Regions from separate parts of the Alteromonas sp. NFXS44 genome, predicted to be linked through region 2. Evidence: predicted binding sites of a transcription regulator. Region 2 holds the regulator's gene; each other region holds the start of a gene.
What was found. Region 2 encodes FliA, which starts transcription of late flagellar genes. Its sites were predicted from a motif close to CTAAAGNTNNNNNNNNNNNNGCCGATA; they were not measured.
Positions count from the first base shown of each region.

Region 1: a site for FliA is predicted at 1,745-1,771, ahead of pomA (flagellar motor protein PomA). Genes of this name have one in related genera too.
Region 3: a site for FliA is predicted at 2,537-2,563, ahead of J3369_RS17195 (DUF5610 domain-containing protein). Genes of this name have one in related genera too.
Region 4: a site for FliA is predicted at 2,415-2,441, ahead of J3369_RS11500 (HAMP domain-containing methyl-accepting chemotaxis protein). Genes of this name have one in related genera too.

Region 1 is NZ_JAGDEA010000011.1:18,235-22,431, reverse strand. Features, by position in the region: gene dxs (1-deoxy-D-xylulose-5-phosphate synthase) at 1-356, opposite strand, end outside; gene J3369_RS13830 (farnesyl diphosphate synthase) at 389-1,282, opposite strand; gene xseB (exodeoxyribonuclease VII small subunit) at 1,334-1,579, opposite strand; gene pomA (flagellar motor protein PomA) at 1,815-2,576, shown strand; gene J3369_RS13815 (flagellar motor protein MotB) at 2,583-3,509, shown strand; gene J3369_RS13810 (class I SAM-dependent methyltransferase) at 3,541-4,197, opposite strand, start outside.
Region 2 is NZ_JAGDEA010000005.1:273,958-278,154, reverse strand. Features, by position in the region: gene J3369_RS06480 (chemotaxis protein CheA) at 1-771, opposite strand, end outside; gene J3369_RS06475 (protein phosphatase CheZ) at 784-1,530, opposite strand; gene cheY (chemotaxis response regulator CheY) at 1,565-1,948, opposite strand; gene J3369_RS06465 (RNA polymerase sigma factor FliA) at 1,996-2,724, opposite strand; gene J3369_RS06460 (MinD/ParA family protein) at 2,721-3,587, opposite strand; gene flhF (flagellar biosynthesis GTPase FlhF) at 3,584-4,197, opposite strand, start outside.
Region 3 is NZ_JAGDEA010000012.1:830-5,026, reverse strand. Features, by position in the region: gene J3369_RS17210 (acyl-CoA desaturase) at 1-547, opposite strand, end outside; gene fabR (HTH-type transcriptional repressor FabR) at 732-1,346, shown strand; gene trmA (tRNA (uridine(54)-C5)-methyltransferase TrmA) at 1,347-2,450, opposite strand; gene J3369_RS17195 (DUF5610 domain-containing protein) at 2,593-3,927, shown strand; gene J3369_RS17190 (RNA recognition motif domain-containing protein) at 4,027-4,197, opposite strand, start outside.
Region 4 is NZ_JAGDEA010000008.1:98,797-102,993, reverse strand. Features, by position in the region: gene J3369_RS11515 (5-oxoprolinase subunit C family protein) at 1-848, shown strand, start outside; gene J3369_RS11510 (aminotransferase class IV) at 855-1,721, shown strand; gene fur (ferric iron uptake transcriptional regulator) at 1,770-2,198, opposite strand; gene J3369_RS11500 (HAMP domain-containing methyl-accepting chemotaxis protein) at 2,642-4,197, shown strand, end outside.

The sequences.
Region 1 (4,197 bases), on a different contig from region 2:
GCGAAGGTGTCGTACTCACTTTCCGGAGGCCACGGGAACGGGTGCAGACCATTTTTTTGTCGAATCGTCGACATGCGGCCGGCACGGCCGGTCAAAATTTTATGCGGGTAAGCCTGATGGCCAACATCCCATAATAAACGGTCGAAAGGGGTGTTATACACATAGTGTAAAGCCACGGTCAGTTCTACTGTGCCAAGACCGGAAGCAAAATGGCCACTTGTCTGACTGACTGAAGCTAATAAAAACTGTCGCAACTCATCAGCCAGTTCACGGAGTTTTTCCTGTGGCAGCTTTCTGAGTTCATCCGGCGTCAGTGCCTGTGCCAGAACAGGATAGTGCGTTAATTCTAAACTCATTGTTATCGTTTCATTATGTTGTTTAGCATAAATCAGTATGTCCGTTTTACCATCAGGTCCGTAAACTCAGACAGCAATCCGGTATTGTAGGGCAAACTGTCTAAAGCTTGAAGGGCGCTGGCATGAAGACGGTTTAATTCAGCCTTCGCCTGTGCCATTCCCAGTAATGCCGGAAACGTATTTTTGCCAAGTTCAATATCGGAACCCTGCGGTTTGCCGGTGATTTCGGCATCACCTTCCACATCCAGAATGTCATCCTGAATTTGAAAGGCCAGTCCCATGTCTCCCGCGTAACCCGTCAGTGCTTCGCGGTGTTCCGGTTTAAGATCACTGCAAAGTACCGTAATCATTTCCGCACAGGCCTGTAGCAATGCGCCGGTTTTAAGGCGATGCAGGCGGGTAAGAGATGCAATGTCGATGGTGGAACCGGTAGCTGCAAGGTCTATCGCCTGACCACCGCACATGCCGGCGTAACCAGAAGCTCTGGCTAGAATGCTGACCAGTTTTGCGCGCTGACCATTGGCGTAGTCGCTCATGGGAGCATCAGCAAGAATACTGAACGCCAGGGTTTGCAAGGCATCTCCGGCAAGGATAGCCGTCGCCTCATCAAACTGAATGTGACAGGTGGGCTTTCCGCGGCGAAGATCGTCATCGTCCATTGCCGGCAGGTCGTCATGGGCCAGAGAATAGGCATGAATGCATTCTATCGCCATGCTCACTGCGGCCTGATCCTGACCGGGAATATCCAGTGTATTACCGATGATATGTACCAGTAATGGACGCATACGTTTGCCACCGGCAAGGAGCGCATATTCCATGGCTGCGCGAAGTTGTGGTGCGTGATCAGGAAGTGCGGCAACGAGGCGCAGCAAGCTTTCGTCAGTGTCGTGCTTAATCTTCTGACGTAAGCTGTCAATATTTGTCATGAATTACCTGTATAACAAGGTGGAGCGGAGCGGTCTCTCCGCCAGATTTTATCAGTCTTCAGAAGGGGTGAAATCAACCAGCGTTTGTTCACCTTGCTCAGCGAGCAATATTTTGACTTTCTGTTCTGCCTGCGCGAGAGCCTGTTGACTCAGACGGGATAATTTTACGCCACGTTCGAATTTTTCTAAAGCTTCATTCAGCGGCAATTCTCCCGATTCCATTTCCGTCACGATGGCTTCAAGTTCTGCCAGTGATGCTTCAAAAGAGGGCGCAGATGGCGTTTTTTCAGTGGTCACGTCGGATACCCGGTGCAGTTTTAATGATAATCGCGCACATTAACCGGGCAGGCACGCGGGGTCAATTGGTTTGTCCTGTTCCTGTGTGGTCAAACGGCGGGTATCTCTCTGGTTTTGTTGGTGATACCTAATAATCAGCATTCATCTGGTAATCTTGTATTTTGATTATAGAATTCATAATACCGGCCGATAGAGTTAATGGCATCGCGATAAGAGAGTTTTTGAGGAGCAATAAGTGGATTTAGCAACCGTCATAGGCATGTTAGGTGGTATCGGCTTTATTGTCATGGCCATGATCCTGGGTGGGGAGTTGGGCATGTTCGTCGATGTAGCCTCAGTGCTCATTGTATTCTGTGGTTCTATCTTCGTAGTGATGTCTCAGTTTACGCTGGGTCAGTTTTTCGGTGCCGGTAAAGTGGCCGGCAAAGCATTCATGTTCAAAATCGATCCGCCGGAAGTGCTGATTGAAAAAATCGTTGAGATGGCAGATGCGGCCCGTAAGGGCGGGTTTCTCGCACTGGAAGAAGCCGAAATCGATAATGCCTTTATGCAAAAGGGCGTAGATATGCTGGTAGATGGCCACGACATTGAAGTGGTCAGAGAAACGCTGAAAAAAGATATTCAGATGACCACTGAGCGCCATGAGTTCGGTGGTTCAATTTTTAAAGGTCTGGCCGATGTTGCGCCGGCGATGGGGATGATCGGTACACTGGTTGGTCTGGTTGCCATGCTATCAAACATGGATGATCCTAAATCAATCGGTCCTGCCATGGCGGTAGCACTTTTAACAACACTTTACGGTGCCTTCCTGGCAAACGTTATCTGTTTGCCAATTGCCGCTAAACTGGAAAACCGTAAAGAGGAAGAGAAACTGAATCAGTCTCTGGTCCTTGACGGCATCGTCGGTATTGCTGACGGTCAGAACCCGAAAGTCATTGAGGGGATTTTGAAAAACTACATCGCTGCCGGCAAACGTGGCAGCGGGGACGAGGAGTAATCTGCTATGTCAGATGAATGCCCTAAATGCCCCCCTCCCGGCCTGCCTGCGTGGATGGGGACATTCGCTGACCTGATGTCACTGTTGATGTGCTTCTTCGTTCTGCTGTTGTCTTTCTCGGAAATGGATGTATTGAAATTTAAGCAAATCGCCGGCTCCATGAAGTTTGCTTTCGGTGTGCAGAATAAAATTGAAGTCAAAGACATTCCCAAGGGAACCAGTGTTATCGCGATGGAGTTTCGCCCGGGCCGTCCGGATCCGACGCCTATTGAGACCATTCAGCAGCAAACCATCGATATGACTCAGCCGACACTGGAGTTTCAGGCAGGGGATGAGGACTCATCCGGTGGCCGGCAAACACAGCGCGGATCCCAGCGTGGTGGTCAGGCTCAGCAAACTGCGTCAGACTCCGCGGCTTCATCATCACAAAGCTCTGACAAAGAGCAGGACAACGAAATGATGAAGAAGGTGGCTGAACAACTGCAAAAAGAAGTGGCGGACGGCTCTATTGAAATGGAGTCTTTGGGCCAGCAACTGACTATCCGGATCAGAGAAAACGGTTCATTTTCCGCCGGTTCAGCTTTTTTGCAGCCTCAGTTTAAGCCTATATTGAGAAAAATCGGCACCTTACTGGCAGAAATGCCCGGTGAAATAGCAATCTCAGGACACAGTGACGGCCAGCATATTGCCAATGAGCTGTACCGCTCTAACTGGGATTTGTCTGCACAACGCGCTGTGGCCGTGGCGGAAGAAATCCGCAAAGCGCCGGGATTTGATGAGTCACGCATGTCCGTGACCGGTCTGGCTGACACTAAACCTCTGGTTGAAAACGCAGCCACTGCTGACGACCGTGCCCGCAACCGCCGGGTAGAAATTAACATCAATCAGGGCAAACCGTTATTGTCTGAACCTATTTCGGTGCTGGAAGAATAGCAGGGCGGGGAAAGGGCGCAGCGATTAAGCGCTACGCTCCCCGTTGTATTGTATCTCTGAAGTGAGGTTTTGACAGGACCAGCTGAACCGTCGAAATAGTCCGTTCCAGAAACCCGCCTTCGCAATATTTAAGATAGTAAGTCCACATGCGCATGAAGCGCTCGTCATAACCATCCTGCATCAGCGGTTCTTTGGCATTGATGAAAGCCTTGTACCAGTCATCCAGCGTCCTGGCATAATCCAGCCCGATATCCTGTAAATCTCTTACGGATAAGTCACTGAAACGTTTGAGGTAGTCGTTGATAACCAGCTGTGAGGGCAGAAAACCGCCCGGGAAAATATATTTCTGAATAAAATCCACACTCTTGCTGTAACTGTCGTAACGGCGGTCATCAATGACAATAGACTGCAATAACATCAAACCATCGGCTTTCAGTAGTGAGGCGCATTTATCAAAAAAGTTACCCAGATAACGTTTACCTACAGCTTCAATCATCTCGATGGACACCAGTTTGTCATACTGGCCCTCGAGTGTCCGGTAATCCTGTTTTAACAGGGTGATTCTGTCACTCAGATTTTCTCTTTTTATCCAGGCAGCAGCGTAAGCATGTTGCTCTTCTGAGATAGTCGTGGTGGTGACTTTACAGCCATAGTGTTTTGCTGCATAAACTGCCAGACCGCCCCAGCC
Region 2 (4,197 bases):
TGGTGTAGCGGCAGGTGCGGCATCGCCACCGAACTGTCCTTTACCGTGAAGCTCGTCTAACAGAGCCTCAAATTCATCATCGGTGATATCTTTACCATCTCCACCAGCGGCTGCTGCCGGAGCGGGTGCAGGAGCTGCCGGCTTAGCAGTTGCATCTGCTGACGGTCTGCCGGGCGCACCGGAACCATGTAGCTGGTCCAGTAACGCTTCAAATTCATCTTCGCTGATATCTTCAATGCTGTTATCGCCGGCAGGCTCTGCAACAGCGGCGGCTTCCGGTGCAACCGGTACCTCTTCAACAATCAGCTCAGGCTCTTCTGCTACCGGCACTTCTTCTGCAGGTGCTGCCGTTTCCCCGCCAAAAATATTTTCGCCGGGGGCTTCAGGCTTGCTCAACTTATGCAGAACATCAACAAGATTTGAATCAGCGGCTTCGAGTGGTTCACGGGCTTTTACCCGCTCAAACATTTCCACTACGACGTCTGTCGCTTGCAGAATGACATCCATTAATTCCGGCGTCAGTGTACGCTGGCCATTACGCATTACGTCAAAGACGTTTTCTGCGCCGTGACAAATCTCAACCAGTTCAGTCAAAGATAAGAAACCTGCGCCACCTTTTACCGTGTGATATCCACGGAAAATCGCGTTGAGGAGGTCAGCGTCTTCCGGATTATTCTCCAGGTCAACTAACTGTTCCTGTAATTGTTCCAAGATTTCTCCGGCTTCGACCAGAAAGTCCTGTAATATATCCTCATCAACATCAAACGACATTCATTCGCTCCCCTAAAAACCAAGGCTCGACAGGAGATCATCCACGTCATCCTGGCCTTGTACTACGTCATCCCGCTTCTCAGCGTTCATGATTGGCCCTTCCGCTTCAACAGCGTCCGGCTTGTTCGTGGTGCTCTGTGCTTTAACAGGTGCATCCCTTTCACCGAACACGGTCAGCATGTTCACAAGGCTGTCTTCGACTTCTTTCACCAGGTCAATCACTCTGCGAATAACCTGGCCTGTCAAATCCTGATAACCCTGTGCCATTAATACTTCGGTCAAAAGGCTATTAAGTTTAGAAGAATCTTTCGACACGTCCTTAAACAGGGCGTCGATATCCATACATAAACTCTTGAATTCACCGAGCTCAATCTGACGGGTCATAAGCTTTTGCCATTCAGGCTCAAGGGCTGTGATCCGGTCTGATAAAGATTCAGCAATGGGCATACAGGACTCTACAGCGTCCATTGTAGTATTAGCCGCTTTTTCAGTTTCTTCAATTACGTAGGTGAGACGCGTTTGCGCATCAGGAATATCATCATTAGCCAGACCAGCAATACGCTCGTCTAACTGGAAGGTGTTGAGGGCGTCATGAAGTTGACGGGTAAGTTTGCCAACTTCAGCAAAAAGTTCGACAGACTCTTTGGCAGATACGGCTTCAAGCAGGGCGCTGGCGGAGTCGTCATCGCCCTGCTCAAGATATGCTACCAGCTGTTTTGCTTCTTCGAGCGAAATAGGGACTTTTTTAGTAGGAGACATCCAGTAATCCTCTTCTCTGGCGGGAGCGGCTGGATCAACCTAAACGCTCAAAAATCTTATCGAGTTTTTCCTTAAGTGTAGCGGCTGTGAAAGGCTTCACAACATATCCGTTTACACCTGCCTGTGCTGCAGCAACGATTTGCTCTTTTTTCGCTTCAGCTGTCACCATCAATACTGGCAAGTGCTTGAGTTTGTCGTCTGCACGAATAGCGCGTAACAGGTCGATACCCTGCATACCTGGCATGTTCCAGTCGGTCACGACAAATTCAAAGTCGCCTTGCTGGAGCATGGGGAGGGCCGTACTTCCATCGTCAGCTTCCTGAATATTGGAAAATCCAAGATCTTTAAGCAGGTTCTTTATGATTCGTCTCATAGTAGAGAAGTCGTCTACTACAAGAATTTTCATACTCTTGTCCAAAATAGCCTCCGGTGAGGATTATCAATCGTTATTAATATTAGTATGTTTTATTCTTCTGCCTGCCATGATTGCATTCGGGCTTTTAGTTTTAACATGGCCTGGCTATGAATCTGGCTGACCCTTGACTCACTGACTTCAAGAACTTCACCGATTTCACGTAAATTCAGTTCTTCATCATAGTACAGGGACAGTACAATTGCTTCCCGTTCAGGTAATGTTGTGATGGCATGCGCCAACGCCTTTTGAAACGCCCCCTGCATTAAATCTTCGAGGGGTGAATCATTACCTTTATTCTGTTCTGTGCTGATTACATCTTCTGACACACCCAGGTCTTCAATACCGACAAGTTTACCGGCATTCACCTCGTTAAGCATTTGATGATAATCATTAATACTGACATTTAGCTTAGCAGCAATTTCTGTATCACGCGCGTCTCTGCCAGTTTCTCTTTCAACTTGTGTTATGGCTTCCGTAATAGCACGGCTATTTTTATGCACTGAACGGGGTGTCCAGTCGCCCTTACGGATTTCATCCAGCATAGCACCACGAATACGGATACCTGCGAAGGTTTCGAAACTGGCCCCTTTCGAGCCGTCGAAATTTCTGGCTGCTTCCAGCAATCCGATCATCCCTGCCTGAATCAGGTCATCCACCAGCACACTGGCAGGCAAACGCGCCATCAGGTGATGGGCAATGCGTTTTACAAGGGATGCATGGCGCTCGACCAGCTGCGACTTGTCGGTCTGCTGCTGGTAAGCTGCCGCTTTACTATTCAACGTTGGCTTCCTACTGCTTGCTTCGTCACCAGTTGTTCAATGAAAAATTCCAGGTGACCACCCGGCTGAGCCGGTACCGGCCAGTTAAGCGCTTTGGTGGCTAACTGACTAATCGCGACGGCCGCAGGAGAACCGGGAAATGCATCCACAATAGCGGTTTGCTTTCTGACTGCCCGACGAATATTTTCGTCGAAAGGCACAGTTGCCACCAATTCTAGTGCCACATCCAGGAATCTGCCTGTCACTTTTGATAATTTACTGAATAATTCCTGCCCTTCACGGATGTCCCGAACCATGTTTGCCACTATTTTGAACCGGAACACGCCGTGTTCACGGTTCAATATTTTAATCAGTGCATAGGCATCGGTCAGAGAAGTCGGTTCGTCACAAACCACGACCATGATGTCCTGCGAGGCACGGGAGAAACTCAGTACCATATCGGAAATACCGGCAGCGGTATCTACAATCAGCACGTCAATCTGCGACCGCAACTCACTGAAAGCACGGATTAATCCGGCATGTTCTGTGGGCGATAACTCAGTCATTGCCTGAGTACCTGAAGTCGCCGGAGCGATTTTAATACCGTGAGGTCCGGTTACCAGAACATCATCAAGTGTGCATTCACCGGATAATACGTGAGAAAGGTTCTTCTCAACACGCAGACCCAGCATGACGTCAACGTTCGCTAATCCTAAATCGGCATCGAGTACCATGACCCGCTTACCTTGCTTGGCCATAGCAATCGCCGTGTTTAATGTAATATTGGTTTTACCAACACCACCTTTGCCGCCGGTAACGGCAATAACCTTTATGAGGCGTGATTGATTCATCTTTCGTAAGCTACTCGCTTGATCTTCGATCATACTGCCTGAACTGAATTAACTTCATGATTACGCTTAGTATGATTCAAACCGTACTTTTTATAAAGCTTTGCAGCGGCAGATACGAGAGATTTTGCATCAGCAACTTTAATATCTTCAGGTACCTGCTGCCCGTCGGTCACATAACTAACTGGCAATTGCTGTTCAACAGCAACACTTAAAACCTCACCCAAACTGTAGCATTCATCAACTTTCGTGAAGATACATCCGTCAAGCTTAACGGAATTATACGCTTCAATGATGCGTTGCAATGCAGGATATTGGGTATTTGCCTGCGCAACCAGGTATTTACGGACAGGTTGCATTTGTCCGTGATTAAATTGACCAAGTTGCTTTATTAAACGACTGTCGCGCTGACTGAAACCAGCCGTGTCTATTAATATTAGACGCTTATGGCGTAACTGGAAGAGAAGTTCGGCTAATTCTTCACTGCTTTGCGCCTTCCTTGTGGTACAGCCAATAATTTTGCCATACGTTGCCAGCTGTTCATAAGCGGCAATACGGTAGGTATCGATAGTGATCATAGCCACCTGATCAGCACCGTATTTTTGCGCATAGCGTGCTGCTAATTTAGCAACAGTCGTGGTTTTGC
Region 3 (4,197 bases), on a different contig from region 2:
AAAGAATCATACTCAGTACATCGCCGTTCAACCAGCCAAGCAAACCTGTGATCCCGAAGTTTGCGACAAGCACGATAGGCAGGTAATACTTGTGTTGCCACACAACCACCGGATCTTTTTGTAAATCCCGGCAGTTGCTGTAATCGTCATAGCGATGAGACTGATATTCTCTCAGCATCCAGCCAATATGGGCGAACCAGAGGCCCTTTTTAGCTGAGTACGGGTCTTTGTCGTTTTGATCCACATGACGGTGATGGATACGGTGATCGGAAGACCAGTGCAGGATACTGTTTTGCAATGCCATTGCACCGCCGATGGCGAGAATGACCCGTACAACAATATTGGCGTCATAGGTTTTATGAGACCACAGACGGTGATAGCCGGCAGTAATAGACATACCGGTGAAATAAAATAATACGACAGCCGTCACCACTTCCGTGGTGTCGAATCCCATGGTGACCGCCCAAAGGGGCACTGCCAGTAACGCAATTGCACCGGTAATAATAAATACCAGAACATTGGTCAGGATAATTGGTGGTTTTTTCATGATAACAACTCGGCTTACAACTGTACGCTAATTTATCGTTTTCACCGGGCGCAGGCAAGGGAAAAGCGACATTTTCAGCTTTAAGTATAGTGAAGATTTTGTGAAACTGATGTGCCGTCATCGCCGGGGTAAGGTACAATCGTTACCGTTTACAGGTATCCGGAATGAAAAGAAGGAGTTGGCGGTGAGTCGTCAGGAGCAAAAATTAAAAACCCGCCAGAATATTATCAATGCTGCTTTTGGTTTGCTCGATGAGCAGCGCAGTTTGTCTGCTATCAGTTTGCGTGAAGTTTCCCGTGCAGCCGGTATTGCGCCGACTTCTTTCTACCGTCACTTTAAAGATATGGACGAACTCGGTCTGACGCTGGTGGACGAGGCGGGTCTTGCACTCCGTCAACTGATGCGTCAGGCAAGACGCCGTATCGCCAGTGGCGGCGGGGTTATCGATACGTCGGTCGATACCTTCATGGAATTTATTACCGCCAATACAAACGTGTTCAGATTACTGCTCCGTGAACACACCGGCACTTCAACTGCGTACCGGATGGCAGTACTGAGGGAAATTCAGCATTTTATTGAAGAACTGGCTGATTATATTGTGGAAAGTCAGGGCGCAGAGCATCAACTGGCAAGTCTTCAGGCAGAAGCCATGGTCCGGCTTGTATTCAGTGCCGGAGCTGAAGCATTAGAAGTGGATGTGCCGTTGAGGCAGGAAATTGGCCACAGGGTAAAAGCGCAATTGCGTTTTGTACAGTTGGGGGCAAAAGTCTATCGCCCCCGGAAAGTCAGAAGTGAGTAATTAACGGTTTTTCTTCACCAGTTTTACGCCGGCCTCAATGTGGTGCGTAAAAGGGAATTGATCGAACAAGGCAGACGCCACCAGATCGTGGGTTTGCGACAATGTCGCCAGATTCGCTGCCAGCGTGTCGGGGTTACAGGAAATATAAATAATTTCCGGATAGTCCTGAATCATCTTCAGTGATTCTTCATCAAGACCGGCTCTTGGCGGGTCAACCAGCACCGTCGTAAAGTTGTAACCTGATAAATCAATGCCGTTAAGGCGGGAAAACTGACGTCCGGTTCTTAATGCTTCCGTAAATTCTTCAGCAGACAGACGAACAATCTCCACATTGTCTATGTTGTTCACTTCAATGTTAAATTGCGCAGCGTTCACTGAAGGTTTGGCGATTTCAGTGCCGATGACTTTGCGAAACTGGCTGGCCATAGGCAGTGAGAAATTACCGGCTCCGCAGTACATTTCAAGCAGATCGCCGCTGGTGTTTTCACACACAGACAATGCCCATTCGATCATGCGGCAGTTCACTTTTGCATTCGGCTGGGTAAAGCTGTTTTCGATATGCCTGAATTGATAGTGTCGTCCGTTTACCGGCAGCGATTCGATGATAAAGTCATTGCCCAGAATTTTCTTCTGCTTACGTGCACGGCCGATAACATTCACTGTACCGAAGGTGTCAGACATCGTATCTTGCATCGCCCGCGCAGCCGTTTCCCATTCATCATCCAGCTGACGGTGATACAAAAGGCTTATCACCAGCTCACCTGACAACCCGCTCAGATAATCAATCTGAAATAACTTCTTTCTCAGTACCCGGCTGGGACGAAGTGCTGTCATTAAAGTTTGCATAGCAGCATTGATGGTATCGCTTGCCGGCGGGAAGGTGTCAACGCGATACTTTTCTTTCGTCTCGCTGTTGAACATGATGTGATACAAGTCATCGCCATCATGCCATACCCGAAATTCTGCCCGCATGCGGTAGCCGGTTTCTTCAGAGGCAAACACAGACATCTCAGTTTGACCATATTGATCAAGTAGTTGTGACAGTCGCGAGATCTTCTCGTCTAACTGCGCGGTATATTGCTGACTGTGTGTCTGAGTTGTCATGGTTATAGCTTCATCTTGTTTGCCGGGCTGCGCATTGTAGTGTCTTAAATTATTTGTGCAAACACTGTTCTGAGATTGCATTAAAATTAAACAATTCGTTAAGTCTGCCGATAACTAATGTGAGGTTAGTGAGGACAACATTATGAACGTGGGTGAAATTAAGGCATTTGTTAGTGAGCAGAAGCCGGCTGTTGCAGAACAGAAGGCACCTGAAGACCCTAATAAAGCAATCAAAAAGCAGTTACAGCAGGATGGACTTCGTCAGGCTGCTGAATTTCAGCAGCGGCAAATCGCAATGGTAAGCGTCAGTAGTTCGCAGACGACCATTGGCCTGAAAGTCTACAGTTCGTCAATGGAGCAACAGGTTACCGTTGACGGACAGCGTGGTAAGTTTGCAAAAGATGATACGTCAGATAAAGAGAAGGAAACCTCTTTATTTGATTTTGAGGAAGTGGCAAAAAACGTTTTGCGTTTTGTCGGTGGTGTCATTCAGGGCGCTGCAAGAGGTGGTGCGGATGAAGAGAAACTCGGTAATCTTTTTTCGCAGGCGAGAGAAGGGGTTTCCCGGGGAATTGCCATGGCAGAAAAAGATCTGGGAGGCCTGATGAATGATGATATCTCAACAGGCATCGACAGGAGCCGCAGTCTCATCGAATACCGCATTAATGCACTGGAGTCTGATCTGCTCGGTATTCAGAATGAAGATCAACTTGCTGCAGGTGGTGTTGCATCAGCTCTGAACGTTAACAGCAGCAACTCAGAATCTGCCAGTCTGACAATTCGTACCAGAGATGGTGATGAAGTGCAGTTGAGCTTTGAGAGTCTGAGGGCTTATCAATATGCCAGCGAGCAAACCGTCGCTTATACGACTGAGCAGGGGCAGGGTGGTGACGGTAATGGTTATCAGAATGTCGTCGCTACAGATAGCACTTCTTACTCGTACTTTGATCGTCAGGGGATCAGTTTCTCTCTGAAAGGCGAGCTGGATGAAGGTGAATTAACGGCCATTGCAGATTTAGTGGAATCCGTTAACGATCTGGCTGATACGTTCTTTGGTGGCGATCTGGATAAGGCGTTTGAGAAAGCGCTGGAACTGGGTTTTGATGATCAGGAACTTACGGGTTACGCATTGCAACTGAACAGAACGCAGCAAACGGAAGTTGTGAAAACTTACGGTGCTATTCAGCATTATCGAGACGGCAGCGAGTCCGGTTCCCACGGCGATGAAGCGAAGCCTGTTGCACAATATCTGAATAAGATGCTTAACGTCTTTGATTCGGCGAGACAACAACTGGCTTCAGGTGAAGACTTCAACACTCTGATAAATGGCCTGATCAACGAAATGAAGGATGTGCAGGTGCCTGATTTAGTATCTGCTATAAATCGTTTCCATAGCTTTAATCAGCGTTTACTTGACGCAATGCCGGGCGAGCAGCAGAAAACTCAGCCAGTAGAGCCTCCGGCAAGCGAAAGCTGAAAGATACGGGCGGACTATTAAAGTAGTGATGCCCAATTCAATATTCAGATAAAAAAGAACCCCGGCATGCCGGGGTTCTTTAATGCTTGTGTAGTACGACTACTCGGTTTCTCCTTTCTCCCTTGCAGCACGTACTTTCAACGTTCTTTCCAGAAATACTTTATCGTTCAGTTCCGTAATAGCTGAATCTACGTCGCGGGTAATGACTTCGATAAATCCATACCCTTTACGTTTTCCAGTACGACGGTCCTTCATAAGACGAACACTCTG
Region 4 (4,197 bases), on a different contig from region 2:
CAGGTCCTTTAGACGTCGAAGCTTTTAACTTTGCAAACTGGCTTTCTGGCAATCCTGAAGGCAATCCTTGTATTGAAATTGCCGGTGATGTACACATCAGATTTGAGCATTCAGCCACTATCGCTGTTTGCGGCCCTGCTGTTTCACTTGCCGTGAACGGTGAACCTGCTTCTGAACTGGCCACAATTAACCTCAGCGCCGGAGACGACGTTCAGATTTCGCAGCAGCTTGCAGGTCAACGTTGCTATTTCGCTGTCCAGGGCGCCTGGCAGATACCTGAAATAGCCGGTTCTGTGTGCACCGTGATGCGGGAAAAGCTGGGCGGACTTGCCGGTGACGGAAAGCCTCTTCACGCCGGTGACACAATTCATGTCGTCCCTGCAGCACAGGAAAACATAAGCCGCATATTGCCTGCTTCGATGCTTGCTCCCTATGCCAGTGATGCTCCGGTTGATATTATTCCTGCTTATCAGCATGACATGTTCAGCAGCAGAGTCCGGGCAACTTTTTATTCCTCAGCCTACAGTGTGACACCGCAAAGTGACCGCATGGGTTATCGCCTGAGTGGTCCTGCCATATCGTCGGGTTTTGAAGCTATGCGCTCAGAAGGGATTAATTGCGGTTCTGTGCAGGTGCCTGCAGACGGTCAGCCGATTATAATGCTGGCTGACAGACAAACTCTGGGCGGTTATCCCAAAATCGGCGTAATAGCGCCATATGATCTTCCGAGGGTAGCGCAGTCTGTTCCCGGCACAACATTAACGTTTAATCCGGTGGATCCGGAAAATGCCCGTGGGACATGGCTGTTAAGGCAAGCCCGTATTGACAATTTTTTCAGGAACAATTGATATCTGATGACAATCGCGTTTTTAAATGACCAGTTTTTACCCCTTGAAGAAGCACGTATTTCTCCGATGGACAGAGGTTTTCTGTTCGGCGACGGTATTTACGAGGTGATCCCTACCCTGCACGGTAAAGCTGTTGGTATGAACGCCCACCTCGACCGGTTACAAAACGGGCTCGATGAGCTGGCAATTACAAATCCGAAAACAAAGGCACAATGGACAGAGCTGGTCAGTGAACTGGTGACGAAAAATACACAAGCTCTGAATTCTGCGTCAGTGGGTGTGTATATTCAGGTATCACGGGGTACTGAGATGAAACGTGCCCATGGTTATCCTGACAATATTACTCCCACTGTGTTCGCTTTTGCGTTTGCTACCGCCGCGCCGCCGGTGCCGGATAAAGCCGCAGTGGTAACCTTTGATGTCGCCAGTGGTGAAGATAAGCGCTGGCAGCGTTGTAACATCAAATCCACATCGCTGCTCGGCAATGTGATGCATTATCAGCAAGGCCGGCAGGCCGGTAAACAGGAAATCATTCTGTTGAACAGCCGCAGAGAAGTGACTGAGGCCAGTTCATGCAACGTGTTCGTTGTGAAAGAAGGTATTATCATGACACCACCGCTGGATCATCAAATTCTGCCGGGAATTACCCGGAAGCTGGTCATTGAAAGTCTTGCAGCAGAAGGCGTTGAGGTGCAGGAAGTACCGGTCACAGCAGAAGTATTGTTCAGTGCTGATGAAGTGTGGCTAACCAGCTCCAGTAAGGAAATCAGCCCTGTTACCTCGGTGGATGATAAACCCGTGGGGAACGGGCAGGCAGGTGATGTATGGCTTAAAGCCATCACTGCTTTCAACAAACACAAGTTTACGTTATAAAAAAACCTGCACGCTGTGCAGGTTTATTTAATCTTAACGACCGGCGACTCAGTCGTCGGTTTTATCACAGGTACCGTCTTTACATTCACCGTAAAGATAGAGGCTGTGATGTGTCAGTTTGATGTTATTGCGTTCGGCAATTTCAATTTGACGTTGTTCAATCACGTCATCTTCAAACTCGATGACTTTGCCACATTTCAGACACACCAGATGGTCGTGGTGCTCTTTATGACTGATTTCAAATACTGACTTGCCACCTTCAAAATGGTGACGGTTCAAAATACCAGCGTCATCAAACTGGTTAAGCACACGGTATACCGTCGCAAGACCAATTTCCTCACCCTGATCGATCAGAATTTTATACACATCTTCAGCACTGATATGCTGGTTGGCAGGTTCCTGCAGGATCTGCAGAATTTTTAAACGGGGAAGTGTAACTTTCAAACCCGCTTTTTTTAGTTCTTTATTTTGATCCATAAATAATCACTTCTGGAAGCTCTTCTGATTTAACGCTCATTATAGGTACTTTGCCAGGTTTTAAAAGTAAAAGCGCGGATATCTTCAACATTAATCTGCAGATTAAATCATTGATCCCTGTCATTTATCCATACGTTTTTTAAGGACTTTGTGCAGCTAACCGGACCCTGCAGGCGGTATGCAGAGAGTTATTCAGGATTTACCCTCTCAACGAACTAAAGCATTGTTAAGTTTCTACCGATAAGTTCAATGAAAGCTATGCATTTTTCGCTGCAAAATAGCGACTTTTCCGGGATGTTTTCAACATTATTTATCTTGCCGGCAATTACGGAACATTGTGCGCAGACATATTTCCTGGCCAAAAAACGGCAAGGCCGGAAAACTTATATTAAAATCAATGATAACCATGTTACGGAAATAAAACCGAAGATTGGGATAAGAAGATGCGCCTGACTGTTGTACAAAAAATAACACTTGGTTTTGCCCTGTTCGGCTGTTTATTGCTGATCACCAGTTTACTTGCTTATCTGGGACTCAGCGACATCCGCCGTTCTGCTGAAACGGTGGCCACCGAGAAAATGCCGGTTCAGACAAAAATGATGTCCCTGAAGTCAGATGCATTGTCTCTGGCGACCGTAACGGCAAACGGTTACTACATGGATGAGCTTTCAGCACTGAATAAAAACAAAGATGTGTTTGAGGCACTGAGTGAGGTATTTTCTGAAGATCTCGCTATTTTCGATACCACCTTTGGTAATCACACAGAATCCAAACAGGCCGTAGAGGCGGGTAACACATTTATTCGTGAGAGCAGGACGGTGTACGAAGCGCTTATAAGCAGCAAACAAATACAATTGTCACTGGCAAAGCAGCGGGAAGAAGCTATCTCTCATATTGATGAAGCCGGAGCGCTGATGATGGATTTAAGCTTTCTGGATAACGGACAACCCGGTATCGATGCGCTGGCCGGCCTCGGTGCGAATATAGATAATAAATTGCTTACTTTGAGTTCGGTAGTCACAGAACTGGTTAAGTCTGAAGATCCTGAAGATTCACTGGTGATCCTGGATGACCTGGACTATCAGCTGAGCAATCTGGCGGTAGACACCGAATATCTGTTCCGGTCTGCCAGTGGCCTGAATACCGACGGTATCATCAGCAATTTTCAGCAGCAGTATGATGCCATGCTGGCTATTCTCACCGGAGAATCCGGTCTGATGGCGGGCCAGAAAGAGAAGTTATCACACATCGCCCATGCCACAGAAAGCCGTCAGCGTGCCAACACATCGCTGGCGCAGGCTACCTCTACAATCAATAACCTTTACGAAGAAGTCACTGAAGAAACCCTGAAAGGGCAAAACCTGATTCTGGACACTGTGCAAGACAGCCTTGTTGATACGCTGGTGGTGTCGTTTATTGGTCTGGTGGCTGCAGTTGCACTCACTCTCATTGTGCGTAAAAGCATTGCCGGGCCGCTGCAAAATATCACCCGTGGTCTCGGCCGGATCAGCGAAGGGGATTTATCGTATCGTCTGAAGACACAGGGCAATGATGAATTTGCCGATTTGTCGGCAAAGGTAAACAGTTTAACTGAAGCTCTCAGAGATCTTATCGGTAACATTCAGCAACAGGAACGTACGCTGCTGGATGTGGCCAGAGAAAGTGTTGAAATGGGGGAACGCAGTCTGGAGCAGGTCGCCCAACAGCGCGACAGGGTCCGTAAAACCTCCTCAGATACTGCCAGTGTAAGAAGCACCAGTGAAAAGAACCTCGCAATGATTCAGCAATCGGTGGATGAACTTGACCGGGTCGCAAATCAGACGCAGCAAACATCTGAACTGGTTGCACAAAACCGGCAACAGGTTGCAGAACAATCAGGCCAGGCATCGGCATCGGCCAGTATCATTAACCGGCTGGATGAGAACAGCCGCAGCATCGGCAGTATCCTTGACGTCATTAAAACCATCGCGGAACAAACAAACTTGCTGGCGCTCAATGC